DNA from 3 places in the Janthinobacterium paucivorans genome. Region 2 is predicted to be linked to each of the others. Evidence: predicted binding sites of a transcription regulator. Region 2 holds the regulator's gene; each other region holds the start of a gene.

What was found. The regulator LexA, encoded in region 2, represses DNA repair genes until DNA is damaged. The targets are predictions, from matches to a motif close to ACTGTATNNNNATACAGT.
Region 1: a site for LexA is predicted at 3,187-3,204, ahead of recA (recombinase RecA). Genes of this name have one in related genera too.
Region 3: a site for LexA is predicted at 2,235-2,252, ahead of dinB (DNA polymerase IV). Genes of this name have one in related genera too.

Annotation. Positions count from the first base shown of each region.
Region 1 is NZ_JBNYXR010000004.1:246,702-256,748, reverse strand. It holds gene ACQ4V8_RS07275 (sodium:solute symporter family protein) at 1-478, opposite strand, end outside; gene ACQ4V8_RS07270 (DUF4212 domain-containing protein) at 475-789, opposite strand; gene ACQ4V8_RS07265 (sensor histidine kinase) at 782-2,314, opposite strand; gene ACQ4V8_RS07260 (response regulator) at 2,311-3,045, opposite strand; gene recA (recombinase RecA) at 3,295-4,395, shown strand; gene recX (recombination regulator RecX) at 4,599-5,054, shown strand; gene ACQ4V8_RS07245 (DUF2889 domain-containing protein) at 5,556-6,116, shown strand; gene sucC (ADP-forming succinate--CoA ligase subunit beta) at 6,189-7,358, shown strand; gene sucD (succinate--CoA ligase subunit alpha) at 7,372-8,253, shown strand; gene ACQ4V8_RS07230 (pilin) at 8,464-8,934, shown strand; gene ACQ4V8_RS07225 (flagellar brake protein) at 8,956-9,678, opposite strand; gene moaC (cyclic pyranopterin monophosphate synthase MoaC) at 9,931-10,047, opposite strand, start outside.
Region 2 is NZ_JBNYXR010000001.1:393,494-403,540, forward strand. It holds gene folC (bifunctional tetrahydrofolate synthase/dihydrofolate synthase) at 1-607, shown strand, start outside; gene ACQ4V8_RS01735 (SPOR domain-containing protein) at 632-1,669, shown strand; gene ACQ4V8_RS01740 (CvpA family protein) at 1,686-2,174, shown strand; gene purF (amidophosphoribosyltransferase) at 2,214-3,737, shown strand; gene ACQ4V8_RS01750 (cystathionine gamma-synthase family protein) at 3,985-5,226, shown strand; gene lexA (transcriptional repressor LexA) at 5,453-6,100, opposite strand; gene rpsF (30S ribosomal protein S6) at 6,377-6,763, shown strand; gene priB (primosomal replication protein N) at 6,784-7,092, shown strand; gene rpsR (30S ribosomal protein S18) at 7,108-7,398, shown strand; gene rplI (50S ribosomal protein L9) at 7,426-7,881, shown strand; gene ACQ4V8_RS01780 (replicative DNA helicase) at 8,016-9,401, shown strand; gene ACQ4V8_RS01785 (DUF47 domain-containing protein) at 9,494-10,047, shown strand, end outside.
Region 3 is NZ_JBNYXR010000007.1:82,158-92,204, reverse strand. It holds gene ACQ4V8_RS10735 (S9 family peptidase) at 1-2,115, opposite strand, end outside; gene dinB (DNA polymerase IV) at 2,297-3,487, shown strand; gene ACQ4V8_RS10725 (recombination-associated protein RdgC) at 3,605-4,501, shown strand; gene ACQ4V8_RS10720 (TonB-dependent receptor) at 4,639-7,374, opposite strand; gene ACQ4V8_RS10715 (asparaginase domain-containing protein) at 7,897-8,382, opposite strand; gene ACQ4V8_RS10710 (L-asparaginase) at 8,545-9,318, shown strand; gene ACQ4V8_RS10705 (D-2-hydroxyacid dehydrogenase family protein) at 9,306-10,047, opposite strand, start outside.

The DNA of each region.
Region 1 (10,047 bases), on a different contig from region 2:
CGCGCACGCTGGCGCCGCGCTTGTCGGTGCCGCTGGCATAGCGGGCGGCGAGGAAATCGGGGATCGTGTATTGGCTGAACTTGCGCAGGTAGGGCGCGATCAAGAGTGCTACCAGGCAATAGCCGCCCGTCCAGCCCATGATGAAGGCCAGGCCGTCGAAGCCGTTCAGGTACAGGCCACCGGCCAGGCTGATGAAGCTGGCGGCCGAAATCCAGTCGGCGGCCGTGGCCATGCCGTTGAACATGGCGGGCACTCTGCGCCCTGCCACATAGTATTCGGTGACGTTCGAGGTGCGGCTGATGACGCCGATGGTGGCGTACAGGGTGATGGTGACCAACATGAACAGGTAGCCGATCCAGGCGCGCGGCATGCCTTCCTGTTCGAGTACCGACAGGGCCAGCAGGAAGGCGGCAAAACCGGCGGTAAACAGCAGGTAGTAGCGGCACAGCCGCGCAAAGAAGCTGCGCTGGCCGCTCATTTTTGCTCCTCGGCATGAAAAGCACGGTCCAGGCGCCGCATGCGCCAGGCATAGAAGGCAATGATGGCCAGGTAGACCAGCGAGGCGCCCTGGGCCGCCATATAGAAGGGCAGCGGCCAGCCGAACAGGTTCAGATGCAATAGTTCGCGCGCATAAAATATGGTCAGAAAGCCCGTCAGCAGCCAGATCAGCAGCAGGATGGCCGTCAGGCGCCGCGTCTGTTGCCAATGCACATCGAGGCGCGCCTGCAGCTCGGGGCTCGGTGCGCGCGCCGGCCGCAACGGTGTCGCGGGAATGCTGGGCTTATCCATACGTGATCTCATCGTCTTCGGGGGGATCGGGCAACAGCAGGGCGATGCTCAGGCGTAACAGGGTGCCCGGCAGCTTTGGTGCGTGGGCGCGCGGATTGTTGAAAATATCGACTTCGGCGCCATGCTGCTGAGCAATTTCGCGCACGATGGCCAAGCCCAGTCCGCTACCGTCGACATTGCTGCCGAGAATGCGGTAAAAGCGCTCGAACACGTGTTCCCGCTCGGCCTGCGGTATGCCGGGACCCGTATCTTCCACTTCCAGGATGGCCAGTTCCAGGGTGCTGCGCACGCGCACCGTGACGCTGCCGCCAGTGGGCGTGTAGCGCAGGGCATTGTCGATCAGATTACTCAGCAGTTCACGCAGCATCATGGCATTGCCGGAAATCATGATCGAATACGCGGGCTGTTCGAATCCCAGGTCGATATGCTGGGCAAACGAGGCTTGCACCCAGTCCTGCACCACGCCGCGCGCCAGTTCGCTCAGCTCGATGGGAGCAAATGCCGTGCCGGCCTGCGGCTGGTTTTCCGCGCGTGCCAGGGCCAGCAGCTGATTCACCAGGCGCGTGGCCGCTTCCGAACTTTTCGCCAACTGCAGCAGTGAGCGGTGAATCTCGTCGTGGTCGGTTTGCCGCAGGGCCAGTTCGGATTGCATGCGCATGCCGGCCAGCGGTGTCTTCATCTGGTGCGCAGCGTCGGCGATGAAGCGTTTCTGCATGTCGATGGACAAAGATAAGCGCGCCAGCATCTCGTTGAGCGAAGCGACCAGTGGCGTGATTTCCTCGGGCACCTGGCCCGATTCGATGGGGGAGAGGTCATCCGGTGGTCGCGCGCGTATGCGTTCCTGCAATTGCGCCAGCGGTGACAGGCCGCGCGCCAGGGCAAACCAGACCAGGGCCAGGATCACGGGCAGGATGATGAACTGCGGCAAGATCACGCCCTTGATGATTTCATTCGCCAGCTGGGCGCGTTTTTCCAGCGTTTCGGCCACTTGCACCAGCGTGCGGCGCGGTTCATCGTCGATGCTGGAGGGCATGTCGAGATAGGTGAACGCCACCCGCACGGGCGTGCCGTGGATGGTGTCGTTGCGAAACAGCACCATGCCACTGCGGTATTTATCGGGTTCTTGCGGCGGCGGCAAGTCGCGGTCGCCGTCGAGGTATTCGCCTTGCCCGCCCATGACCAGGTAATACAAGGTATCGACATCGTCGCCGCGCAGGAAGTCGCGGCCCTTGCTGCTCTTGTCCTGCATGCGGCGCAGCATCGCGCCATCGGCTTGCTTGACCTGCTGCGTCAGCACCGTCACGCTGTCTTCCAGCGCATGGTCGAACGGTTGATTCGCGATGCCCTTGGCCACCAGGTAAGTGATGGCGATGCTCATCGGCCACAGCAGCAGCAAGGGCGCCAGCATCCAGTCGAGGATTTCGCCGAACAGCGAATGCTCGATGCTGTCATCTTGCTCCGTGGTGGGCGGCTCGAACCAGTCGTCGTCGTTCACCTCGTCCGCTGGCGCTTCGCGCGCCTTCACTTGCTGGCGGCTCCGCTGGCCGGGCTGGCCGACACGCCCGCTTCGGCGTTCAGGCGCGCCGCTTCCGAGTATTTTTCCAGGCAATAGCCGAGGCCACGCACCGTAGCGATGCGCACGCCACCGACCTCGATCTTCTTGCGCAAACGGTGCACATACACTTCGATGGCGTTGTTCGACACCTCTTCGCCCCATTCGCACAAATGGTCGACCAGCTGCTCTTTCGAGACGAGGCGGCCGGTACGGCCCAGCAGGATTTCCAGTAAGCCCAGTTCGCGCGCCGACAGGTCGAGCATCTGCTCGTTGATGTAGGCGCTGCGCCCCACCTGGTCGTAGCTGAGGGGGCCGTGCTTGATGATGGCCGCGCCGCCGCCGGCGCCACGGCGCGTCAGGGCGCGCACTCTTGCCTCCAGTTCTGACAGGGCGAACGGCTTGGCCATATAATCATCGGCACCCAGGTCGAGGCCATTCACGCGTTGCTCGATGGAATCGGCAGCCGTCAGGATCAGTACCGGCAGCAGCGAGGCGCGCGCGCGCAGGCGGCGCAGCACTTCCAGGCCGGACATCTTCGGCAGGCCCAGGTCGAGGATCAGCAGGTCGAATTCCTGGGTCGACAGGGCAGTATCGGCCTCCTGGCCGGTCTTGACGTAGTCGATTGCATAACCGGACTGGCGCAGCGAACGGGTCAGGCCATCGGCCAGCACGCTGTCATCTTCGGCAAGTAAAATACGCATGGTGAACTTCCTATGCTTGCAACTTCAGGACATCAGAAGTCTGTATTGTGTTTGATTTTCCGCAAGGTGGATAGTTTTTGTGAAAAACCAGGGTTGTATTGATCTGTTTCAAAACAAATCCACGTTCCGCTTGCATTGATCACTGTTTTTTTATACAGTACTGTCTGTATAAAGAATTTAACCCACTGGCGCTATCGCAGGCTGCACGATTCAACTGAATCTGCAACTGTAGAACGGCTGAAAGAACATATGGACGATAAAAAAGCTGTAGTACCCGCATCGGAAAAAGCCAAGGCGCTGGCCGCCGCACTGGCGCAGATCGAGAAGCAGTTTGGCAAAGGTTCGGTCATGCGCATGGATGCCAGCGCGGTGATCGAAGAAGTGCAAGTCGTGTCAACTGGTTCGCTCGGCCTCGATATCGCGCTGGGCGTGGGCGGCTTGCCGCGCGGCCGCGTAGTGGAAATCTACGGTCCAGAATCGTCGGGTAAAACCACGCTGACCCTGCAAACCATTGCTGAAATGCAAAAAATTGGCGGCACTTGCGCCTTTATCGATGCCGAGCACGCACTCGACGTCGGATACGCCCAAAAACTGGGCGTGAACCTGCATGAGTTGCTGATCTCGCAACCGGATACGGGCGAGCAGGCGCTGGAAATCTGCGACGCACTCGTGCGTTCGGGCAGCGTCGACCTTGTCGTCATCGATTCCGTGGCCGCACTGACGCCACGCGCCGAGATCGAAGGCGACATGGGCGATTCCCTGCCAGGCTTGCAAGCGCGCCTGATGTCGCAAGCCCTGCGCAAGCTGACCGGTTCCATCAACCGCACCAATACCCTGGTCATCTTCATCAACCAGATCCGCATGAAGATCGGCGTGATGTTCGGCAGCCCGGAAACGACTACCGGCGGCAACGCGCTGAAATTCTACGCCTCCGTGCGCCTCGATATCCGCCGCACCGGCTCGATCAAGTCCGGCGATGAAGTGATCGGCAACGAAACCAAGGTCAAGGTCGTCAAGAACAAGATCGCGCCACCGTTCAAGGAAGCGCACTTCGATATCCTGTACGGCGCCGGCACTTCGCGCGAAGGCGAAATCCTGGACCTGGGCTCGGATGCCAAGATCGTGGAAAAATCCGGTTCGTGGTACAGCTACAACGGCGAACGCATCGGCCAGGGCAAAGACAACGCCCGTGCCTTCTTGCAAGAGCGTCCGGCGCTGGCCCGCGAGATCGAAAACAAGGTCCGCGCTTCGCTGGGCGTGCGCGAACTGCCACCGCTGGCGGCTGAAAAGCCGGAAAAAGCGGATAAAGCCGCCGACAAGGCTGCCAAGGCGGAAGCCAAGTCAGAGTAGGTCGGATTAGCGCGGCAAAGCCGCGCCTAATCCGACAACACCACAGACGTCAACAATGTTGTCGGATTACGGCCCAGGTGGCCTAATCCGACCTACGCATGGCTTGCCGCAAGGTAGGACCCTGATCGCCGTCCCGCGCTGTTGCGCCGGGCGGCGATTGTATTTGGGTGCTGTGATCGTGGAATGAAAGACAAGGTGGGTGTATGGCTGCAGTACAACTAAGCCTGAAGGGCAGGGCGCTACGCTTTTTGTCGATGCGCGAACATAGCCGCATGGAATTGCGGCGCAAGTTGCAGCGCCATGCGCAGGAAGGCGATGATGTGGAGGCCTTGCTCGACAGCCTGGAACAAGCCAACTGGCTGTCGCAGGAGCGTTTTTCCGAGTCGCTGATACACCGCCGCTCGGCCCGTTTCGGCAATAGCCGCATCATGGCGGAATTGCAAAGCCATGGGATTGCTGGCGAGGCCTTGCAGGAACTCAAGGCGGGCCTGGCCGAAGGCGAGACCGCACGCGCCTGCGAAGTATGGCGTCGCAAATTCGGTACGGTGGCGCAGGATGCCGAACAGCGCAACAAGCAGATGCGCTTTTTGATGCAGCGCGGCTTTTCGCAGCGCGCCGTGCACGTGGCCTTGAAGGGCCTGGAGCCCGAAGACGACTAGGTGCGCGCCGCTAGCGGTCCCGCTGGCCGCGACTCCTCGCCGGCACCGTTGTGTTCCTTCTGCAACAGTCGATGGCTGCCCTGAGCCTTGCCCGCGCGCTCGCATCGCGCCAGAGCATGGTTTTACTGGCAAGTCACTTTCCCTGGCATCAGCCTGTTCATTGGATGGCCTATTGTTGCGCTGCGTGGGGCCAGGCTTGCCCATGCTGCTGTTTGCAGGGCAAGCGCGGCACGTTGGCGTATTTCGCGGCGTGCATCGGACATATCAATCATCACCATCGGTGATAATGGCATCAATTTCCATGTGCATTATTTATGCTTTGAAATGTCTTTATCGAGGCAGTGAAAAATTATGTTGCGGCGCAACCGGCGTCCAGTGTGCTACACTTTTAGGGTTTTTGCGGCGCCGCAGGTGCGGTTGCTGTTCGTAGAAGCTGCGAACAGCGTGCTTTATGCACATTGCTGCTTACTAAATTACGGCCGCGCAAGCGGCATCGGTCTTATGCCCCTGTCAACTCCCGTATCCCGGCGCGCCTTACGGCACTCCCGCGTTATCGACGTCCAAGCGTATGTGCGCGACGACGGCCTGTGGGATATTGACGCCCGTATTACCGATATCAAAAGCTATGACGCGATGCTGGCCTCCGGCCCCCGTCCCGCCGGCACTCCCCTGCATGACCTCCACTTGCGCATTACCGTCGATCACGCACTGACTATCGTCGAGGCCGATGCCGCCTCCGATTCCGTGCCCTATCCTGGTTTTTGCGATACCATCGGCCCCGCATACAGGGCGCTGATCGGTTTGAATTTACTCAAGAATTTCCGCCGCGACTTGAAACAGCGCCTGGCGGGAATCGCTGGCTGTACCCATTTGACCGAACTGGCGCAAGTCTTGCCGACTGCGACGGTTCAGGCATTTGCCGGCGATGTCTGGTCGACCCGTGACGGTGAGAATGCTGACTTATCGCATGAAAAGCCGTTTCAACTCGACAAATGCCACGCCCTGCGCACCGATGGTGGGGCGGTTGCACAGTATTACCCGCGCTGGGTAGCCAAAGCGTGACCCCGGCGCTTTCCTGTTTTTTTTGCACCACTAACCGTATTTTTATACATCAGTATCAGAAGGGAAGCCAGCATGAAAATCCATGAGTATCAAGCCAAAGAAATCCTCCGGCAATATGGAGTGACGGTACCACGCGGTATTGCGTGCATGTCCGTCGACGAAGCCGTCAAGGCTGCGGAAACCCTGGGTGGTCCGGTATGGGTCGTCAAGGCGCAGATCCACGCAGGTGGTCGCGGCAAGGGCGGCGGCGTCAAAGTGGCGAAATCGATGGAGCAGGTCAAGCAATATGCTGACCAGATCATGGGCATGCAGCTGATCACGCATCAGACCAGCGCCGAAGGCCAGAAAGTCAACCGCCTGATGGTGGAAGAAGGCGCCGACATCAAACAAGAACTGTATGTTTCGCTGGTCACCGACCGCGTCACGCAGAAAATCGTCCTGATGGCGTCGTCCGAAGGCGGCATGGACATCGAAGAAGTGGCCGAGAGCCATCCAGAGAAGATCCATCACGTCACCATCGATCCAGGCGTTGGCCTGACCGATGCCCAGGCAGATGACATCGCGAGCAAAATCGGCGTGCCTGCCGGTTCCATCGTCGACGCCCGCGTCAACCTGCAAGGCCTGTACAAAGCGTATTGGGAAACCGATTGCTCGCTGGCCGAAATCAATCCGCTGATCGTCACCGGCAGCGGCAAGGTCATCGCCCTGGACGCCAAGTTCAACTTCGACCCGAACGCGCTGTTCCGTCATCCGGAAATCGTCGCCCTGCGCGACCTGGATGAAGAAGATCCAGCTGAAATCGAAGCGTCGAAATTCGATCTGGCCTACATTTCGCTCGACGGCAACATCGGTTGCCTGGTGAACGGTGCCGGCTTGGCCATGGCCACCATGGACACCATCAAGCTGTTCGGCGGCGAGCCAGCCAACTTCCTCGACGTAGGCGGCGGCGCCACGGCAGAAAAAGTGACCGAAGCGTTCAAGATCATGCTGAAAAACCCAGGCCTGAAAGCCATCCTGGTGAACATTTTCGGCGGCATCATGCGTTGCGACGTGATCGCCGAAGGCGTCATCGCCGCGGTCAAGGCCGTCTCGCTGAACGTCCCGCTGGTCGTGCGCATGAAGGGCACCAACGAAGATCTGGGCAAAAAGATGCTGGCCGATTCCGGTCTGCCTATCATCGCAGCCGACACCATGGAAGATGCAGCAAAGAGCGTCGTTGCCGCTGCTGCCGGTCAAGCTTAATTAAGGAATCAACATGTCCATTCTGATCAATAAAGATACCAAAGTCGTAACCCAAGGGATCACCGGCAAGACCGGCCAGTTCCACACCCGCGGTTGCCGCGACTACGCGAACGGCAAAGCTGCCTTCGTGGCAGGCGTGAACCCGAAGAAAGCCGGCGAAGATTTCGAAGGCATTCCCATTTTCGCTAGCGTTACCGAAGCGAAAAAAGAAACCGGCGCCAACGTTTCCGTGATCTACGTGCCGCCAGCAGGCGCAGCAGCGGCGATCTGGGAAGCGGTCGAAGCTGAAATGGATCTGGCCATTTGCATCACCGAAGGCATTCCTGTACGTGACATGATGGCTCTGAAAGACCGCATGGCTAAAGCCAACAGCAAAACATTGCTGCTGGGCCCTAACTGCCCAGGCTTGATCACGCCAGACGAAATCAAGATCGGCATCATGCCAGGCCACATCCATAAAAAAGGCCGCATCGGCGTGGTATCGCGTTCGGGCACATTGACCTATGAAGCAGTGGGTCAGTTGACCGCACTGGGCCTGGGCCAATCGTCGGCAGTCGGCATCGGCGGCGACCCGATCAACGGTCTGAAGCACATCGACATCATGAAGATGTTCAATGACGATCCAGATACCGACGCGGTCATCATGATCGGCGAAATCGGTGGTCCTGACGAAGCCAACGCGGCTTATTGGATCAAAGACAACATGAAAAAACCGGTCGTTGGCTTCATCGCCGGCGTTACCGCTCCTCCAGGCAAGCGCATGGGCCACGCCGGCGCGCTGATCTCGGGCGGTGCCGATACGGCACAAGCCAAGCTGGAAATCATGGAAGCTTGCGGTATCACCGTGACCAAAAACCCGTCGGAAATGGCGCGTCTGCTGAAAGCCATGCTGTAATTCCAGCCCGGTGCACGTAGTACAAAAAAGGAGCTTCGGCTCCTTTTTTTGTCCGCAAGACAGTCCGCTTGCGGGTCTGGACCGACGGCGTTGGTCCGAACCTGCCCAAATGTGTCGCTTTTCTTTCCACCGGTACTGCCGCTGCCCGGGCGCATGGCTGGCATGACGCTTGCTGTGTACCTGACGTGAGCAACGGCACCATGGGAGGATATGATGCGCGCGCAGAGCGGATTTACCCTGATAGAACTGATGATCGTGGTGGCCATCGCCGGCATCCTGGCGGCCGTGGCCATTCCCCAGTACGGTGACTATACGATGCGCGCCAAGGTCAGCAACGTGCTGATGGCCGCTGCACCGCTGAAGACGGCCGTGGCCCTGTGCGTGCAGGAAAACGGTGGACTGGCAGATGCCTGCAGCACACCTACCCCGGCCGTGCCCAGCGCCATCCCCACCTTTACCCCGACGCGCGAAGTGGCCGGCGCCAAGGTGCTCAAGGGTGATATCGAGTTGACCCTGGCAGCTGACCTAGGCAGTGGCCTGGGCGGCCAGACGGTGAGCATGGAGCTGCAGCTCAACAGCGGCAGCAGCCTGAACTGGTTCAACAGCACCAGCGTGACGAATGCGGCGGCCAGGGAAGCCATTATCAGGAACAATGCTCCCAAGGTGGTGGCGACGCAGTGAGCGGCGCCTGACGTGTCCGTGTCAGACGATTTTTTGCCGGTCTGCAATCAGCGCTTCATAGGTGAGGTTTTGCAGCAGGGTATAGTGGGTCGGTTCCAGGTCGATGAATTGCACGCCATACGTATAGATTTCGGCGTTGTCGGCGGCGTTGCCATGCGAGGGCTTGCCCACGCTGACGTTCTGGATGCGCGCGCGCGTATTGACGCGCATCTGATGCTTGTTCGGCTGCACCAGCAGGGTAAAGCTGAGCGCTACGCCATCGTCGTCCGGCGTGAGCATGCTGGCGGCCTCGATCAATGCCCCCGAGACGCTGAGGTTGACGATGAATACGGGCGCGGGCGCCACGTCGCGGTAACTGAGTTGCGCTGGAATGTCCACTTTCACGCGCATCGCCGTGCGCAGGCTGGTGCCCTGGATGGCGTCGGGAAAGCTCAGATGCACATAATTGAGGGGGCGCCCGAACATGCGCAGCACGCTGCACGCAAACGAACACACGGTGACGCCGGAAAACACGCGGATGGTCAGCTTGTCGCCCTCGTTGAGGGCGATGGAGGCGCCGTTTTCCATGGGTATCTTGACGATCAGGTACTCGTCTTTCACGTAGCCGATCAGGGTAGAGAAATGCTGGATGGGCTTGATGGTGCGGTGCGTGATGAACTGGATGCGTCCGCCCACCTGTAGATTCATCGCCTCGAATTCGTAGTCCTGGAGCTTGTTTTGCGCGGCGGGCTTGTTGCTTGTCATGCGATGCTCATCTCGATATTGGCGAACCGCAGTATGCATGATTTATTGATGAAAAAGCACTTATTTTACGGAAATTCATTCGGGCTTTCCTGGTGGCTAAGCGGGTAGCTAAGCGGCTAGCTAAGCTGGCAGTTATTGCCGTGTTACTGGCCGGCTCGGCATGGCCACGGCGCGCGCATCCCTGCATGCGGGCGTGTGCGCCGCGTCAAGTTGGCTCAGCCAGTGCCTGCCTGTAGCGGTGGCGCTGTCGCCTTACACCTCGGCGTGCCAATCACCCGACTTGCCGCCCTGCTTTTCCAGCACGCGCACATTGGTCATGACCATGCCCCGGTCGACGGCCTTGCACATATCGTAGATCGTCAACAAGCC
Region 2 (10,047 bases):
GAACTATGGCGGGCGCGAGCAGCGCCGCAATTCGCTCGCCTATCCAAGCTTGCGCGGCGCCAACCAGATCCTCAATGCGGCGGCCGTGCTGGCCGCGCTGGAAGCGCTGAGGCTGAAGTTGCCCGTGGGCGCGCAGGAAGTGCGCACCGGCCTGGTGACGGTGGAACTGCCGGGCCGCTTCCAGGTCTTGCCTGGCCGTCCCAGCGTGATCCTTGATGTCGCGCATAATCCGCACGCTGCCTCGGCGCTGAATCAGAACCTGGGCAATATGGGTTATCACCCGTACACCTATGCCGTGTTCGGCTCCATGCAGGACAAGGATATCGATGGCGTGCTCGCTGCGATGAGCGAACACGTTGACCACTGGTGCCTGACGGATCTGCCTTCGCCGCGTTCGGCCACGGCTTCCGAACTGGCCGCCAAGGTGCAGATCATGCTGGCAGATAAGCCCGACAGCAGCGAGCATACTGTGTCTATTTTTGCTGATCCGGCACAAGCTTATGCAAATGCGATGAGCCGGGTCGGTGAGAATGATAGAATTGTGGTCTTTGGCTCTTTCCTCACCGTCGCCGGCGTGATGAAGGCCCGAAAATCCTCACTTCACTGAAACGCACTCGACTGAAAATCACGCATGGGCTTGTTCTCGAAACTGTTTAAAAACAAGCAAGAATCCTCTGGCGAAGACAGCGGCTTTTATGTCCCTGGCGAAGCACAGTCGCCGACCCGCAAGCGCGCCGCCAACACTTCCGGTGGCCGCGCGGCGCGCCGTGGTGGCAAGGAAGCGCCGGACCCTGTCTTGCCAGAAAAAAAGCGGGCACGCCGCCGCTTGGTCGGGGCCATCGCCCTGGCCCTGGGTGTCGCTGTCGGCTTGCCGATGCTGCTCGATTCCGAGCCGAAAGCGCCTTTCAACGATATCGCCATCGACATTCCCTCGAAAGAAAAGGCTGCCGCGCCTGCGCCCGTGCCCGCCGTCACGACCCAGGCCGCAGCGCATGGCCTGGACCAGTCCGAGGAAATCGTCGACTCTCCGCTGCCGCCTGCGGCCAGGCCTGCGCCTGCGCCAGCTGCCGTGCTGGCCGCCGTTCAGCCCGCGCCGCTCAAAGCGGACTATGTCGAGCCGAAAGCCGAATCCAAGCCTGAATTTAAACTTGAACCCAAGCCTGAACCCAAGCCCGAACCCAAGCCCGAACCCAAGCCCGCCAAGGTGGAGCCGAAACCCGAGCCGAAGCATGAAGCCAGGGCGGAACCGAAGCATGAACCCAAGCCCGAACCCAAGCCCGAACCCAAGCATGAAGTAAAGGTGGAGCCCAAGCCCGAGCCCAAGCCTGCCAAGTCGGTGCAATCTGCCGATGATGCGGCGCGCGCCATGGCCATTTTGGAAGGCAAGCCACTCGACAAGGCGCAAGAGAAAGCACAAGACAAGACGCACGACGCCGTCGGCGGCAAGTTCGTGCTGCAGGTGGCGGCCCTGGCGACGCAGGACAAGGTCGATGAATTGCAGGACAAGCTGCGCGAAGCGGGCATCAAGTCTTACACGCAGAAAGTAGCTAGCCCGGCGGGCGAGCGCATCCGCGTGCGCGTGGGGCCGTTCGGCAACCGTGAAGACGCCGAAAAGACCCGCGCCAAGCTGCAAAAGCTGGGCCTGGGCGGCAGCTTGGTGCCGGCGTGATGTTGCAAGGCTGAAGGTGACGATCTTCGATTATTTGGTGCTGTTCGTCCTGGTCACTTCCGTGCTGATCAGTATGATGCGCGGCCTGGTCAAGGAAATACTGTCATTGGTCAGCTGGGTCGTCGCTTTCGTCGTTGCCAACGCGTATGGTGCCAGCCTGGCGAAATTGCTGCCCGAAGCGGTGCCGGGCGAAGTCATCCGTTTGTTGCTGGCCTTTGTGCTGCTGTTCATCGGTGTGCGCATTTTGATGGGCTTGCTGTCCATGACGGTCGACGCACTGGTCAAGGTGACGGGCTTGAGCCTGGCCGACCGCACGCTGGGCAGCCTGTTCGGCGTGGCGCGCGGCCTGATGATCGTGCTGACGGCCGTCATCTTGTGCGGCATGACGTCCATACCGCAGCAGCCGTTCTGGAAAAATGCGTCGCTCAGCCCGTTCGCCGAGCAGGGCGCGCGTGCCATCAAGCCTTATCTGCCTGCCGCTTACGCGCAGCATGTGAAATTTTGAATTTTTTTTAAAATCAGTAGCACAGTTTAGGAGCACACCATGTGTGGCATCGTCGGCGTCGTTTCCCATCAACCTGTCAATCAATTGCTCTATGATGCATTGTTGCTCTTGCAACATCGTGGTCAGGATGCGGCAGGGATTGCGACTAATCACAGCAGTATGTTTTCCATGCACAAAGCCAATGGCCTCGTGCGTGACGTCTTCCGTACGCGCAACATGCGTTCGCTGCAGGGCACGACGGGCATCGGCCATTGCCGCTACCCGACGGCCGGTTCGTCGAGCGAAGAGGAAGCACAGCCGTTTTATGTCAATGCACCATTCGGCATCACCCTGGCGCACAATGGCAACCTGACCAACTGGGAACAGTTGAAACAGGAAATGTTCAAGAACGACCGCCGCCACATCAATACCGATTCCGATTCCGAAGTGCTGCTCAATGTGCTGGCGCATGAAATCCAGGAAGCGACGACGGGTCTGAATCTGGACCCGGAAGCCATCTTCAAGGCCGTCACCGTGCTGAACCGTCGCGTCAAGGGTGGCTACGCTGCCGTGGCGCAAATTGCCGGTGTGGGCTTGCTGGCTTTCCGTGACCCGCACGGCATCCGTCCTTTGTGCCTGGGCATCAATGAAACGGAACTGGGGCCTGAATACCTGATCGCTTCCGAATCCGTCGCGCTGGAAGGCATGGGTTTCCGTTTCGTGCGCGACATCGGTCCCGGCGAAGCCGTCTTCATCGATGCCGACAAGAAATTGCACAGCGCCCAGTGCGCCGACAATGCCAGCCTCAATCCTTGCGTGTTCGAATTCGTCTACCTGGCCCGTCCCGACTCCGTCATCGACGGCGCCTCGGTGTACGCCACGCGCCTGAAAATGGGTGAGTACCTGGCTGAAAAGATCCGCGCCGAACTGCCTGACGTGCATATCGATGTGGTCATGCCGATTCCCGATTCCTCGCGTCCTGCCGCCATCCAGCTGGCCCTGGCGCTGAACATCGAGTATCGCGAAGGCTTCATCAAGAACCGCTACATCGGCCGTACCTTCATCATGCCGGGCCAGGCGGCGCGCAAGAAATCGGTGCGCCAGAAGCTCAACGCTATTCCTTCCGAATTCAAGGATAAAGTAGTGCTGCTGGTCGACGATTCCATCGTGCGTGGTACCACCAGCCGTGAAATCGTGCAGATGGCGCGCGAAGCGGGGGCGACAAAAGTCATCTTCGCCTCGGCCGCGCCACCGGTGCTTTACCCGAACGTGTACGGCATCGACATGCCGACGCGCGACGAATTGATCGCCTACGGCCGCACGACGGAAGAAGTCTGCCGCGAAATCACGGCCGACTACCTGGTGTACCAGGATATCGGCGCGCTCAAGCAGGCCATTGCCGACGTCAATCCGGCGCTCACGAACTTCGAGGCTTCGTGCTTCGATGGCGTGTATGTGACGGGCGATGTGTCGCAGGAATACCTGGACCGCCTGGAATACGCGCGCCATCATCCGAAAGCAGCAGCGCCTGAAGATACGCCCCGTCCCCAGCTGAACTTGAACCTGGCAACGACAGAAGCGTAATCGCCGCCTTGCCATTAGGGTTAGACCCGTCGGGTCTGACCCTAATGCCGTTAAGTTAGTGTTAGTGATGCTATTTTTAGCCCAAGAACAAGGACTGGGGTCGGACCCTGAGGGTCCGACCCCAGCTCTTTGCCTCTGGGTTTAGCGAATTTACTGGCGCTCATAAATCAGGCCAAAACTCTTAACTGAACGGCATTAGGGTCTGCCCCCAGCTTTTGTTTAGGGTTAATAGTTTCCAGCATCCACCATGACCACCAAAAAAAACTACGGCTTTACCACCACCATCTTGCATAGCGACCGCCGCAAGGGCATCGAGCACGGCTCGCTGCACAAGCCGATACACACCTCCGTGGCGTTTGGCTACGGCGACGCGCGCCAGCTCGCTGCCGTATTCCAGGGCAAGGAACCGGGCTTCCGCTACGGTCGCCAGGGCAACCCGACGGTTTCTGCGCTGGAAGAGAAGGTCAACAAGATGGAGGACGGCGTGGCGACCCTGTGCTTCGCCACCGGCATGGGCGCCATCGGCGCCGTGGTGCAGTCTTTGCTGCGCGCGGGCGACCATGTCGTCTCATCGGCTTTCTTGTTTGGCAACAGCAACAGCCTGTGGCAAACAGCGACGGGGCAGGGTATCGCCGTGTCCTTCGTCGACGCCACCGATGTGGCCAACGTGGTGGCCGCCATCACGCCGGCGACGCGCATCGTGTTTGTGGAAACCATCGCCAATCCGCGCACGCAGATTGCCGACCTGGCGAAAATCGGCGCCCTGTGCAAGGAGCGTGGCATTTTGTACATCGTCGACAACACCATGACGACGCCCTACCTGTTCCGCCCGAAAGCGGTGGGTGCCGGTCTGGTGGTCAATGCGCTCACGAAATCCATTGGCGGCCACGGCAATGCGCTGGGCGGTAGCTTGACGGACACGGGCGTGTTCGACTGGACGCAGTATCCGAACATCTTCGAGAACTATAAAAAGGCGGCGCCGGTGCAGTGGGGCATTGCGCAAATCCGCGCCAAGGCCTTGCGCGACTTCGGCGCATCGCTGGGACCGGAAGCGGCGCACCATCTTGCCGTCGGCGCGGAAACCATGGCCTTGCGCATGGAGCGCACCTGCTCGAACGCCCGCGCGCTGGCCGGCATGTTGCAAGCCGATCCGCGCGTGGCGGCAGTGCATTACCCAGGCTTGCCGTCGCATCCGCAGCACGCGCTGGCGACGCAGCTATTCCGCAGCTATGGTTCCCTGTTCAGTTTTGAATTGAAGGACGGGATCGATTGTTTCGATTTCCTCAATCGTTTGAATCTGGCCATTCCAGCGAGCAACCTGGGCGACACGCGCACCCTGGTCATTCCCGTCGCCCATACGATCTTTTACGAGATGGGGGCCGAGCGTCGCGCCAGCATGGGCATTGCCGAGTCGCTGATCCGCGTGTCGGTGGGTATCGAGGACGAGGCCGATTTGCTCGAGGATTTCCGTAGCGCGTTGGAGCAATGATGCCCAACCAAACCTGCTGCGGGTCGGTATAGGCGGCTTGTGATGCTCACCGGCTCGGCGCCCCGTACTGAGTACGGTTCTGCTTCTTTGCCACCTCCCCCTTCCGCTCGCCACGGTTTTGTCGGACATTGAAACTTGCGTGTCCGGCATGAGAGGGGCCGCAAGCTAAAAACTGGGGTCAGACCCGGCGGGTCTGACCCCGGCATGCACTTTTACATGCGGTGGCTTAATGCCAGCTGCGCATCAAGCCTACCGCCAAACCTTCCAGCGCAAACTCATCTTCCGGCGATACAGTGATGACCTTGAAGTCGGGATTTTCCGGCAGCAGTTCGATGACGGAGCCCGTCTTCTTGTAGCGTTTGACGGTGACTTCATCGCCGATGCGGGCGACGACGATCTGGCCGTTCTTGGCGCTATCGACTTTTTTCACTGCCAGCAGATCGCCATCCATGATGCCGGCGTCGCGCATGGACCAGCCGCGCACCTTCAGCAGAAAGTCGGGCTTGGCTGAAAACAGGGCCGGGTCGACGTTGTAGCTCGCTTCCAGGTTTTCCTGCGCCAGGATGGGCGAGCCGGCCGCCACGCGGCCGATCAGGGGCAGCGACATCAGTAGCGCTGCCTGCACTTTCGAGGACAGCGCCTCGGCGGCAGCACTCGCCGCTGCACCGATCAGGCGGATGCCGCGCGAGGTGCCGGGCGAAATCTCGATCGCGCCCTTGCGGGCCAGGGCTTGCAAATGCTCTTCGGCCGCATTGGCCGATTTGAAACCCAATTCATTGGCGATTTCGGCACGGGTAGGAGGGAAGCCCGTATTTTCAATCGCATCCTTGATCAGGTTCAGGATTTGTTCTTGTCGTGCAGTCAGCTTGATCATGAGCGGTGGGTGCATACTAAAATGCTGTCTATATGAACAGTCTGTATTTTTGTACAGTATCGTCCACTATGCAAGGGGATTTCCCTTATTTGCGCCAATTTCGTGTGAAATACTGGAATGCACGGTAAAAAGCCGCTGGCTGGCCGCGTGAATGGGCCGCTTGTTGAAGCAATCATTGAAACGTTTGCAAAAGCCGGTTATAATCTTCGGCTGACCTTCCCACACCCGTCTTGACGCCGGGGTGGGCGATTATCAATCCGACCTGAAGGAGTTTGCATGCGTCATTATGAAATAGTCTTTATCGTCCATCCGGACCAAAGCGAGCAAGTGCCCGCGATGATCGAACGCTACAAAGCCAGCGTAACCACCCGCGGCGGTTCGGTTCACCGCGTGGAAGATTGGGGCCGCCGTCAAATGGCTTACTCGATCCAAAAGCTGCCTAAAGCACACTACATCTGCCTGAACATCGAATGCGACAACGAGACCCTGGTCGAGTTGGAAACAGCATTCAAATTCAATGATGCCGTGTTGCGTCACCTGACCGTTAAAATGAAGAAAGCTGAAACAGCTCCTTCGCCGATGATGAAATCGGTACAACGCGAAGACGCGGCCAAAAGCCACCGCACCGAAGCACCAGCAGCCGCTCCAGCAGCAGCAGCCTAATTGTTGACCAGGATCGTGCGCTGAACCAGCTACAAGTCACTGCCATCATTGCCGAGCGCGAAATATTGCGCTATACCCCGGCAGGGTTGCCGATTGTGAATGCAGTATTGCAACACTCTTCGCAGCAGATGGAAGCAGGAATTGCCCGTTTGACCGAGTTTGATATTGCCGCGCTAGCCGCTGGTGAAATCTCAGGCCGGTTCAGTCAGGCAAGCTTGGGCGGGGTGTATCAGTTCACGGGTTTCCTGGCCAGAAAAAGCCGCAACAGCAAGAGTTTGGTGTTTCACATCATTGATTTTAGTGCAGTCACCCCGACTAGCGCATTTTAGATACAGGAGCCTGACATGGCATTCGGTAAAAAGTTCGACAAAAATAAGCTCAAGCTTAAAGAAAAACGCAAACAGCAAAATCCGTTGTTCAAACGCAAGAAGTTCTGCCGCTTCACCGCAGCTCACGTTGAGCAAGTCGACTACAAAGACGTCGACACGCTGAAAGACTTCGTCCAAGAAAACGGCAAGATCATGCCAGCACGCCTGACCGGTACCAAAGCGCACTACCAGCGCCAAGTTGACACCGCAATCAAGCGCGCTCGCTTCCTCGCGCTGCTGCCATACACCGATCTGCACCACGCTTAATCGGTCAGATATTCCTGGAGAAGAACTATGCAAATCATTCTGTTAGAAAAAGTTGTTAACGTCGGTAACCTCGGCGAAGTCGTCAAAGTCAAAGACGGTTACGCACGTAACTTCCTGATCCCGCAACGCCTGGCACGTCGTGCTACGGCAACCGCTGTGGCTGAATTCGAAGTCAAGCGCGCCGAACTGGAAAAAGCTGCTGCCGCCAAGTTGGCCGCATCGCAAGCCCAGGGCGAAAAACTGAGCGGCCTGACCGTTCAAGTTGCTCAAAAAGCTGGCGTCGATGGCCGTCTGTTCGGTTCCGTCACCAACTTCGACATCGCTGAAGCGCTGACCAAGCAAGGTTTTGCTGTTGAAAAAGCACAAATCCGCATGCCTACCGGCCCGCTGAAGACCGTTGGCGAGCACAACGTTTCGGTTGCTCTGCACACCGACGTCGTCGTCGAAGTCGTTATCGCTGTCGTTCCAGACGCAAACGCGTAATCGTTTGCGGGCCTGGCCCGCAAGTGTGACGCTCTATGAAAAGCCGGGTTCGCCCGGCTTTTTTATGGCCTTTTTTTCGCTCAATTTCAGCCCTTTATTTTTGCCAGCACGCCGAAGCGGGTATAATTCGCGCCATGAACGTCCCCTCTGATCCGCAACTGGATTCCCTCCGTATTCCGCCGCATTCGATCGAAGCAGAACAATCCGTTATCGGTGGTCTGCTGCGCGATAATGCAGCGTATGACCGCATCGCCGACTTCATGCATGCGGAGGATTTCTATCGCTATGACCATCGCATCATCTTCGAGCAAATCGTCAAGATGATTAACGCTTCCAAGCCAGCCGATGTCATTACTGTTTTTGAAACCCTGACCCAGCTCGGCAAGGCCGATGATGTGGGCGGACTCGCGTATCTGAACGCCATGGCGCAAAATACGCCATCGGCCGCGAACATCCGGCGTTACGCCGAGATCGTGCGCGACCGCGGCGTGCTGCGCAAACTTATCACCGTCGCCGACGATATTTCCGGCACGGCCTTCAGCCCGCAAGGCAAGGAAGTCAAGCAGATGCTTGACGAGGCCGAGTCGAAGATTTTCGCCATCGCCGAAGAGGGCGCGCGCGGCGCCCAGGGCTGGACCGCTATCCAGCCCCTGCTGACGCAGGTGGTCGAGCGTATCGACGAGCTCTATAGCCGCGACAACCAGAGTGAAATCACGGGCGTGCCCACCGGTTTCATCGACCTCGACCGCATGACATCAGGTCTGCAGCCGGGCGACCTGGTCATCGTGGCGGGCCGTCCATCGATGGGTAAAACGGCGTTTTCCGTCAATATCGGCGAAAACGTTGCCATTGACAGCGGCTTGCCCGTGGCCGTGTTCTCGATGGAGATGGGCGGCGCCCAGCTTGCCATGCGTATGCTAGGCTCCGTCGGGCAGCTGGACCAGCATCGTCTGCGCACGGGCCGCCTGAATGACGAAGACTGGCCGCGTCTGACGAATGCGATTCAAAAGATGAACGACGCCCAGTTGTACATCGATGAAACGCCGGCCTTGAATTCCATCGAACTGCGCGCCCGTTCGCGCCGTTTGTCGCGTCAATGCGGCAAGCTCGGTTTGATCATCGTCGATTACTTGCAGCTGATGTCGGCCAATACGCCGGGCGATAACCGCGCCTCGGAGATTTCCGAGATTTCACGCGGCTTGAAAGGCCTGGCGAAAGAACTCGGTTGCCCGGTGATTGCCCTGTCGCAGTTGAACCGCTCGCTGGAGCAACGCCCGAACAAGCGTCCTGTGATGTCGGACTTGCGCGAATCGGGCGCTATTGAGCAGGACGCCGACGTAATCCTGTTCATTTACCGTGACGAGGTGTATAACCCCGACTCGCCAGACAAGGGTACAGCCGAAATCATCATCGGTAAACAACGTAACGGTCCAATCGGCAGCATTCGTCTCACCTTCATGGGGCAGTACACCAAATTTGGCAATTACAGCGGTGGCCTGGCGCTTTACCAAGGCGACTAAGACCCCGCAGCACTGGCACCCCATCGCTGCCCCCTCTTGCGGGGCGGCTTTCTGTAGTAAATATCACGATTTAATGCTTAACGGAGAATCACATGTTTGGACGCTTGATGCCCACTGAGGGCAAGTTTTTTGAATTGTTTAACCAGCACGCGGAACTGTGCGTCAAGGGCGCCAAAGAAATGCTCGGCCTGATGACCAATTTCGACGACCTGGAAAACCGCGTGCATGCGATCGAAAGCATCGAGAAACAGGCCGACAAAGTCACTTACGCCACCGTGGAAATGCTGCACAAAACCTTCATCACGCCGATCGACCGTGACGACATCCATCAACTGATCACGCGCCAGGACGACATCCTCGACCTGCTGGAAGACGCGGCGCAAACCGTCTCGCTGTACGACTTGAAAGCTGTCACGCCGGAAGCCAAGCGCCTGGCCGAACTGGTCTTGGCCTGTACCGAAAAAGTGCGCGATGCCGTCGCCATGCTGCACAACATGGACAACTCGCGCAAGATCGTCGCCATCTGCGAAGAGATCGACCGTCTGGAATCGGACGCCGACCACGTGATGCGCGCTGCCATGTCCAAGTTGTTCCGCGACGAGCCGGACGTGCGCAACTTGATCAAGCTGAAAGCGATCTACGAAAT
Region 3 (10,047 bases), on a different contig from region 2:
GTTGTAGCGGCCCGAAGCGCCGCCATGGCCGGCGCCCATATTCGTTTTCAGCAGCAGCGCATTGCTGTCCGTTTTATATGCGCGCAGCTTGGCCACATACTTGGCCGGTTCCCAGTACATGACCTGGCTGTCGTTGAGGCCCGTCGTCACCAGCATGGCCGGATAGTTCTTACGTGCAATGTTGTCGTAGGGCGAGTAGCTGAGCATGTAGTCGTAGGCCGCTTTCTGGTTCGGGTCGCCCCATTCCAGGTATTCGCCCGTCGTCAGCGGCAAGCTGGCGTCCATCATGGTGTTCATCACGTCGACGAACGGTACGGCCGCGTGCACGGCGTGGAACAGCTCGGGACGCATGTTGACGACGGCCCCCATCAAGAGGCCACCCGCGCTGCCGCCCTGGATGATCAGGCGGTTCGGGCTGGTCCATTTTTCGCGCACCAGGTAGTCGGCGCTGTCGATGAAGTCATTGAAGGTGTTCTTCTTCTTCATCAGCATGCCGTCTTCATGCCAGGCTTCGCCCATGTCCGTGCCGCCGCGGATGTGCGCTTGCGCATAGATGACGCCGCGCTCCAGCAGGCTGATGCGGCTGATAGCGAAGCTGGCTTCCGTCGAGATGCCGTAGGAGCCATACGAGTACAGCAGCAGTGGCGCGGTACCGTCGAGCTTGACGCCTTTCTTGTAGACGATCCACAGTGGCACTTGCACGCCATCGCGCGCTGTCACCCACAGACGCTGCGTGGTGTAGCGGCTGGCATCGTAGCCGCCGACGATTTCCTGCTGTTTCAGCAGCGTGCGCTTGCCATCTTTCATGTTGACGTCAATCACGGCGGGCGGCGTAATAGGCGATTGGTAAGACATGCGAAATTGTGTGGCGGAAAATTCTGGCGTGCCGGCCGCCGTGGCCAGGTAGACGGGGTCGTCGAACTGCACCGTCTTCCAATTCTTTTGCGCAAAATCATGGATGCGCGCGCGGTTCAGGGCGCGCGCCTTTTCCATGACCACCAGGTAATCCTGGAACACGTCGATGGACAGGATCACGGCATCCTTGTTATGCGGCACGACGAGTTTCCAGTTTTTCGGCTGCGGGGCCGCTACCGGTGCGCTGACGATGCGGAAATTCTTCGCGTCCTTGTTGGTGAGAATGTACAACTGGCCGTCGCGGTGCTCGACGCCGTAGCGGTGGCCTTTTTCACGCTTCAGCACGCTTTGGAAACTGCCTTCCGGCTTGCTCGTTGGCAACAGCAGCACTTCGCTGGTATCCGTGCTGGCCGAACTCAGCACAAAGTAGCGCTTGTCGCGCGTGCGGCCCACATTGATGGCGAACTGTTCCACCGGCTCGTGGTAGACCTGCTGCGGCGCGCCGCCCAGGGCCAGGCGGAACAAGCGGTCCGAACGCTTGGTGGTGGCGTCTTCCTGGGCCAGCATCAGGGTGGCGTTATCGGCCGCCCAGGCCAGCGATGTGACGCGCGGCATGGTATCACCCAGCAACTTGCCCGTCTTCAAATCCTTGACATGCAGCTCGTATTGGCGGAAACCCGTCGTGTCGGTGGTGTAGGCCAGCAACTGTTCATCGGGACTGATAGCAAACGCGCGCACGGCAAAAAATTTGTGGCCTTCAGCCAATTGATTCTGGTCCAGCAGGATTTCTTCAACCGCCTGCGCATCATAGGCGCCATTCGCGCCCACTGGGCGGCGGCAGTGAAGCGGATATTGCTGGCCCGCCTGGGTGCGCGTGTAATAGTAAAAGTTACCCTGACGCGCAGGCACGGACAGGTCCACTTCCTGCATGCGGCCCTTGATTTCTGCAGTCACCTTGTCGGCCAGCGGCTGGATCGGGGCCGTGATGGCCGCCGTGTAGGCGTTTTCCGCGTTCAGATAATCGATCACGGCAGGATCGGTCTTCTTTTGCAGCCAGCGGTAGTCGTCCGTGACGACGCTGCCGTGGCGCTTTTCCTGCCACACTGTCTTGGCGGCAACAGGTGCCGGGATAGTGGCACTGGCAGTAGTGGTGGGGGCATCAGCCGCCAGCGCGGCTGGCGCCAGGGTGGACAACAGCAGGGCTGGCAGGATGGATGACCAGACGGACCGGCGGCGCGTAGCGTGATAGGTGATAGACAAGGAGGCTCCTTTGCATGATTGTGTCAAGATTGTAATCTTGCTATTGAGAAAAGCAACCGCTGATCGCTGCCATCGCGCTGCCATCATTTCGTCTTGCATCCGTGCGCATTTGCGGTAATACTGTATGCATGCACAGTATCTTGCCGCAATCAAGGCAACCGACCCGCCGCGAGGTGTTTTTTTGACTCCATCTGTCCCACCACTTGCCGAACCGCGCAGCGCAGACGCGCGCCGCTGGATAGCCCACCTGGACATGGATGCCTTCTTTGCCTCCGTGGAGCTGTTGAAATATCCGCAATTGCGCGGTGAAGCCGTCGTCATCGGCGGCGGCCGGCTGCAGCAGCCCGTGCTGCAGGACGATGGCACGCTGCAATTTGCGCGCATGCGCGACTATGTCGGGCGCGGCGTTGTCACCACCTCCACCTATGCGGCGCGCAAGTTTGGCGTGTTTTCTGCCATGGGCATCATGAAGGCAGCCAAGCTGGCACCGGACAGCATCTTGCTGCCGGCCGACTTCGAGGCTTACCGCGCGTATTCGGCCCGCTTCAAGCAAGCCGTGGCCGAGCTGTGCCCTATCATCCAGAACGTCGGCATCGATGAAATCTATATCGACCTCAGCGAATACGGCGAGCAGGCACCGGCCATGGCCGCACGCCTGAAGGCAGCCGTATTCGAGGCGACGGGCCTGTCGTGCTCGGTCGGCCTGGCGCCCAACAAATTGCTGGCAAAAATCTGTTCCGACCTGGAAAAACCCGATGGCCTGACCATCTTGCAGCCCGAAGATGTAGAAACACGTGTGTGGCCCTTGCCGGCAAAAAAGATCAACGGTATTGGTCCTAAGGCCACCGCCAAGCTCGAAGCGCTGGGCATCGTCAGCATCGGCGAACTGGCGCGGGCCGACCTCACCATGCTGCGCACGCAGTTCGGCGACCTGTACACGGGCTGGCTGCGCCAGGCGGCACTGGGCATTGATGATCGGCCCGTGCAGACGAGCCGGGAAACCAAGTCCGTCAGCCGCGAAACGACGTTCGAGCGCGACTTGCAGGTGGTGCGCGACCGCGCCACCCTGTCGGAAAAGCTGGAAAGCCTGTGCACGCGCGTGGCGGGCGACCTGGACAAGCAATCGCTGGCGGGGCGCACGGTGGGCGTCAAGTTGCGCTTCGAAGATTTCAGCACCGTCACGCGCGACATCACCCTGCCCAGCGCCACGGCGGACGCCGCCGCCATCCTGCGCGCCAGCCGCGATTGCTTGCGGCGCGTGCCATTTGAAAAGAAAATCCGACTGCTGGGCGTGCGCATCTCGACCTTGTGCGACCCGGCCGTGGTGACGCGGCTGGTGCCGGCCCAGGCGGAGTTGTTTCCCGCCCTGTAGCGGCATTTCCCATGGATTACAAGCATCGCGCCAGTCCGCGCTTTTGACGGCATTCTCGTGTCGAAAGTGTAGAATGGCATCTCTCTGGCACTACTGAAACAAACGGAAGAAAAAACTATGTGGTTCAAGAATCTTCAGATTTACCGTCTGCCCGCACCATGGGCTTATACGCCAGAACAACTGGAAGAGGCCTTGTCCTCGAACAAATTTACGCCGGCGACCAGCATGGATCTGATGCGCCAGGGCTGGGATACGCCGCGCCCGAACGGTGGCCTGGTCCACGTGGTCAACAAGCAAATGCTGATCTTGCTGGGCACCGAAAAGAAATTGCTGCCAGCGACCGTCATCAACCAGGTGGCCAAGGCCCGCGCGGCCGAGATGGAAGAAGCGCAAGGCTTTGCGCCTGGCAAGAAAGCCATGAAAGAATTGAAGGAGCGCGTGGCCGACGAACTGCTGCCGCGCGCTTTCAGCATTCGCAGCAACATCTGGACCTGGATCGACCCGGTCAATGGCTGGCTGGTGGTCGATGCCGCCAGTCCGGCGAAAGCCGATGAAGTCATCAAGCTGCTGTTGAAAGCCGTCGACAAACTGCCGCTGGAAAGCCTGCGCGTGCAGCGTTCGCCCGTGGCGGTGATGACGGAATGGCTGCAGGCCGACGATGCGCCTGCCGGCTTCACGGTCGACATGGACACCGAATTGCGCGCCACGGGCGAGAGCAAGGCCACCGTGCGCTACGTGCGCCACACCCTGGAAGCGGACGACGTGCGCCGCCACATCGCCGCCGGCAAGCAATGCACGCGCCTGGCCATGACGTGGAACGATAAAATTTCGTTCGTGCTCACGGAGTCGCTGGCCATCAAGAGCGTCAAGCCGCTGGACGTGATCAAGGAAACGGAATCGAGCACCAAGAACGACGACGAGCGTTTCGATGGCGACCTGATGCTGATGACGGGTGAGCTCGCCAAGCTGATGGCCGACGTGGTCGAAGCCTTGGGCGGCGAAGCGACTGCATAAAAGCAGTTGTACAGTACGGAAAAGGAGCTGCGGCTCCTTTTTTTCGCCTGCGCGTCTGGCATGGCACTGTGGGATGTAAAAAGGGCCTTGCGTTTGCAAGGCCCTTTTGCCACTCAGTTTACATTGACGGAATCAACTTAGAACTTGATTTGGCCCGTGATGTAGAACGAACGCATCATTGGATCAGCATAGCGTGGGTCGAAGCCAACTTGGTGGCCCGACGAGGTACGCAGCGACAATGGTGGTGCGCGGTCAAACAGGTTCTTGATACCAGCGCGTATCGACTTCTTGCTGTCGAACACATAGCGACCTTGCCAGTCGATGGTGGTGTACGAAGGCACGGCCAGGCGGATCTTCTCCAGTTTCTTGGTCGCAATATCCATTACCTCGGCCGAAGCGTCGGTATAGCCGTTACGGTAGCTGATGATGACACTGTTGGTCAGCTTGCCCGATTCCAGGCTCAGGTTCAGCTTGGCCAGGTTACGGAACGTGACTGCATCGGTGATGCCGAAGTAGTTCATGTTGGTCGTCCACTGGTCCTTGGTGCCTGGCACGGTGTAGTCGGCCTTGAGCATGTAGGTGCCGCTCAGGTTCGCCGTGAAGTTACCGAAGTCAGACTTGTGACGACCAGTCATGTCCCAGTCGATACCACGGTTATGCGTTTGGCCGATGTTCAGCGACAGCGACTTGAATGCATAGTAGGTATTGCCGGTCGATGGTTCGGTGTAGGTGCCGAACAGGTCGCGGTACAGGCTTGGGTTGTTAAAGGCCTGGGATTCGCTCACTGCCGAAACCGCATCTGTGATCTTCACGTCCCACAGGTCGGCACCAAACGAGAATGCCGAGCTTGGCTCGATACGGAAACCTACGGTGTACTGCTTCGATTTTTCTGGTTTCAGGTTTTCGTTACCACCAGCCAATTGGTTGTACTGGGTTGCTGGCGGACGGCACAGGGCATCGCCGGGGAACGGGCAGTTCCATGGTTTTGCGGTGAAGCCGTTGTTGACCAGCGGCTGGCCGATGTCCAGCATGCTTGGTGCCTTGAAGCCCGTGCCGTACGAACCACGTACCAGCAATTGCTGTACTGGCTGCCAGCGTGCCGTCACTTTGTAGGTGCTGGCGCTTTGGTCGTTACCGATGGACTTGTTGACGACACCGTTGTCGATCTTCGTCACGGTATCGTAGCGACCGGCCAGGCTCACTTCGATCGTTTTGGTGACAGGTGCCAGCAATTCGGCAAACACACCGTAGGTTTCGCGGGTCAGGTCGTAACGTGGCGACGTGTTGAAGTTGTAGATCGTGCTGGTGCTGGCGCCGGCGCTTGGCGATTGCTCGTAATTGTATTCACGATAGTCACCGCCGATACCGATATTGGCTTTGCCGCCTGGCAGGGAGAACAGTTCACGCGAACCGTGCGCGTCGATGCCGCGCATCGTGGTCGATGCCGTACGGATCGAACCGTTGAATTGCGAGCTGTCGATCAGCTTTCGCAGTTCTGGCGATGCGCTGCCTGCTGGCAGGAAGGGGTTGAACAGCGAATTGCTTTGCATCGCGACGAAGTCGGCGTTCTTGGCGTAACCGCCTACATAGCGCTCGTCGATCGCGTTTTGCGACCAGGTCAGAGCCGATTCCACGTTCCACTCGCCTACGTCGCCTTCTACGCCGACCACGAAGTGCTTGGTGTCGGTGATGGTGTTGCTGGCGCGAGTGCCCCAGTCGACCATGCGATAGTTGGCGGTGACGGTTTTGATATCCGCTTGCTGCGCTGGCGTCAGGTTAGGCTTGACGTAGGCGTTGTACAGAGCGCTGTCTTTGGCGATCGAGATAGGCACGGGGTTGGCGGCGATACGTGCCGTCAGGTCGTAGCGCGACAGAGCAACTTCGGCAAACGCATTCAGGTTTTCCGTCAGTTTATAGGTGCCGCGTGCGAACAGGCTATCGCGTTTCGATTCTGGAACGATTTCCACCGTCGAGCCACCGTCGAAGCCGCAAGCCTGGTTATTGTTGGCCATGACGTAGTTGCTTGGTGCGCAACCTTTGTTAGCCGCCAGGTACGGGTTGAACGTGATGGACTGGGTGTCCTTGTTTTTGAACGCGACCGTGGCATTGGCCGGTGCGGTCGAGGAGCTGGTACGGTCGTAGATATAGTTCTTGCCGCCGTAGCTGACAGGAATGTACGACGAACGGGCGAACGAGCGGTCCGTCGCCTTCAGTTTCGATTGTTCATCGTGGCGGTACGATACCAGCACGTTGAAGCGGTCTTCGTCCAGGTCGCCAAAACCGTAGGTGACGTTGGTGTTCCAGGCGTTGCCGCCCTTGTCTTCCGGACCACCGTAAGTGGCTTCCAGTGAGCCGCCTTGGACGTTTTTCTTCAGGATGAAGTTGATCACGCCGGCAATGGCGTCCGAGCCGTACAGTGCCGAAGCGCCGTCAGTCAGGATCTCGACGCGCTCAACGGCGCTCATCGGAATGGCGTTCAGATTGACGGAAGTGCCCGAGCCTTGTGGCGCGATGCGGCGGCCGTTCAGCAGAACCAGGGTGTAGCTTTCGCCGATGTCATGGATCGACGCGCTGGTGCGGCCACCCGAGTTGGAACCGGCGGCAACGGCGCCGATGGTGAAACCTTGCATTGCTGGCAGGCTCTGTACCAGATCAGCGACGGTGGTGGCGCCGGTACGGGCGATCGCTTCTTGCGACAGGCGTTGTACAGGCAGTGCACCTTCTACAGCGATACGCTTGATACTCGAACCGGTAATTTCAACTTTTTGAATTGCCTCATCCGCCATGGATTGGCCGGAGAACAAAACGCTACCTGCCAGGACGGTCAGGGCCAGGCGTACGCTGCGTACGCCAATTTTTTCTTTAAATGCCATTGTAACAATTACTCCGTAGTAGTTTTAATAACGACAAGCGGCACCCGCGCACGGCTCAAGGCATCGGATAGATGACCAGCGGTGCTCGGGTACGGTAGGTGTAACCACGTCTATGGGAGGTGGAAGGCTACTTAGTGCAATATTGTTATAAATGCACTTATGGCTTGTCGAGGCGAACATTATGTGGTCTCAGCAAGAAAAAATGCACATCAACCGTGTCGGATTTGGCAATAAATTAGAGATACAGAAGAATGTTCACTTTAATTGTTAAATTGCAGTTCTATATTTAATAAGAAGACTACTTTTTAAAATTATCAATGGTGTTTTTTTACAACATAAAATTAATATATTGGCAATTCAATGTTTTGCCTGCAATAATTCATCGAAATTTAATATTTTGCAGAATTTGTGCAATGCAAAAGAACGCAAAAAAAGCCCGTAGAAACGGGCTTTGTCAAATTGTGACGCAGTGCTGGGCAGACCGTTTGCCGGTCTGCTGCTGGCATCCTGCCTGGCATCGGCTTACAAGGGCTGGAACACGCCGGCGGCGCGGTTCTTTTGCACATTGTCCCAGGCGAAGATCTGGCCGTTCATGGCAACGTACACGCCTGCTGGCAGGGTTTGCGCCACGCCACAGGCAAAGCCGAGATTGAACAGGGCATCGGAGTTCTCGATTTCGTAGGGAATCATGGCGCCCGTCAAAATCACCGTTTGCTGCAGGTTCGCCGCGCCCAGCACTTGCGCCGTTTCGCGCATAGTGTCGGTACCGTGGATAATAACGATGGCTTTTTCCTGTGCCGCGCGGCACGAGGCCAGTACGCGCTGGCGGTCCGCATCTTGCATGTCGAGCGAGTCCAGCAGTGGCAGTTGCTCCAGTGCCACGGGTGCCGTCATGCGCGCGCGGGCAATTGCTGCCGGCAAATGACTGTCGGAAAAGCCCAGGGTACCGTTCAATTCGTTGTAGTGTTTGTCGAAAGTGCCGCCAGTGGCGAGTATGCGCAAGGTCATGATGTGGTCACGATGTCAGTGGAGAATGACGCGCATGATAGCGTGGATTGTGTGCCTTGCGTGAACGGCGGGTGCACTGCTGACCGTTGCAGATTGCAACTGGAAAATTTGACCATCTGTGAGTACACTGGTTTCTTTGTTTGTCTACCGCCACGACTCTGTATGAAAGCGCTCGCTCCCGGCACCGTCATTTTTCACCGCCACCGCGGTTACGGTGTGATCACGGCCGTCAATCTGCTGACGGGCTGGATTGCCGCCCGTTTCGGCAGCGAAGCGCGGACCCTGGACCTGAACCTGTCAACCGATGATGTGCAGTTTGCCGATGGCGAAGCGATCCTGTTTCGCCGCGCGCCGCCCGACCGCATGCCGCACGCGCGCCTGATGGCCATGGTGCGCGAGTTGCACCAGGCCGGATATCAAAAACTGTATCTGTATTGCTGGCCGAAACCGTCGGGCCTGCATTGGCGCTGGCATATATTTACGGGGCCGCGCGACTGGATGCAGCGGCCCTGGCGCGAAGGCTGGTATGGCTCGGGCGCCGATTACAACGTCAACCCTGTGATGGGCTGGGGCGATACGCCCGGTGCCTCTACAGGCGAGCTGATCGACGCGCTGGCCCGTTTCGACCCGCAGGGACTGGCGCAGGCGCTGGGGCGCGACGAGGACCATACCGACTGGTTTGGCCGCGTCTGCGACGCCTTGTTGCCCAGTTACATGTACAGCCTGGACATGCAGCGCACCCCAGGCGAGCCCTTGGCCGACATGCCGTCCGTGCCGGTGGTCGCCGTGCGCGCCGGCGTGGTGCCGTATGCTGGCGCGGACATCGCCTGGCCACCCGGCTGGTCCGGCCTGTGGCGCGGCAGGCACGTGTTGCCGGCACCCGCTATTCGCATCACCGGCGAGCCAGACCTCATCAAGGGTTTTCAGCGCTCCTGACACCCCTGTCGCGCGTGTTGCAACACCTCGGGATTGAGCAGGCGCGTGCATTGACCTTGCGTAAAATCGACGATGTTTTGCAAGGCGTAGCGGAAATACAGTTCATAACTGTCACGCTCGACGTAGCCCAGGTGTGGCGTGGCCAGCACGTTCGGCAGCCGCAGCAAGGGCGAGCTTGGCGGCAGCGGCTCGTCCGTAAACACGTCCAGCGCCGCAGCGCCCGGGCGACCCAGCGGCAACGCCGCTTCCAGCGCCCCTTCAGCCACCAGTTCGGCGCGGCTGGTGTTGACGAACAGGGAAGTCGGTTTCATGCGCGCCAGGTCTTCGGCCGTGACCAAGCCCCGCGTCGTGTCGGACAGCCGCAAGTGCAAGGTCAAGACGTCGGCTTGCTCAAAGAAGGCTGCGCGTGAGGTCGCGGCCGTATCGCCAGCGGCCACGGCCGCCGCGCGGCTCGCTTCGCTGCCCCACACGAGGATGCTCATGCCAAAGGCGCGGCCATAGCCTGCGATCAATTGACCGATCTTGCCGTAGCCCCAGATTGCCAGGGTGCGCCCCTTGAGTACCGTCCCCAGCGTATTGCGCGCGGGTTCCAGCGACGACGTTTGCCACAGCCCTTCCTGTAAATGTTGCGCGTACGGCACGATCTTGCGCTGCGCCGCCATGATCAGCGCCCACGTCAGTTCGGCCGGCGCCGTGGGCGAGCCCATGCCTTCCGCGATGGCAATACCC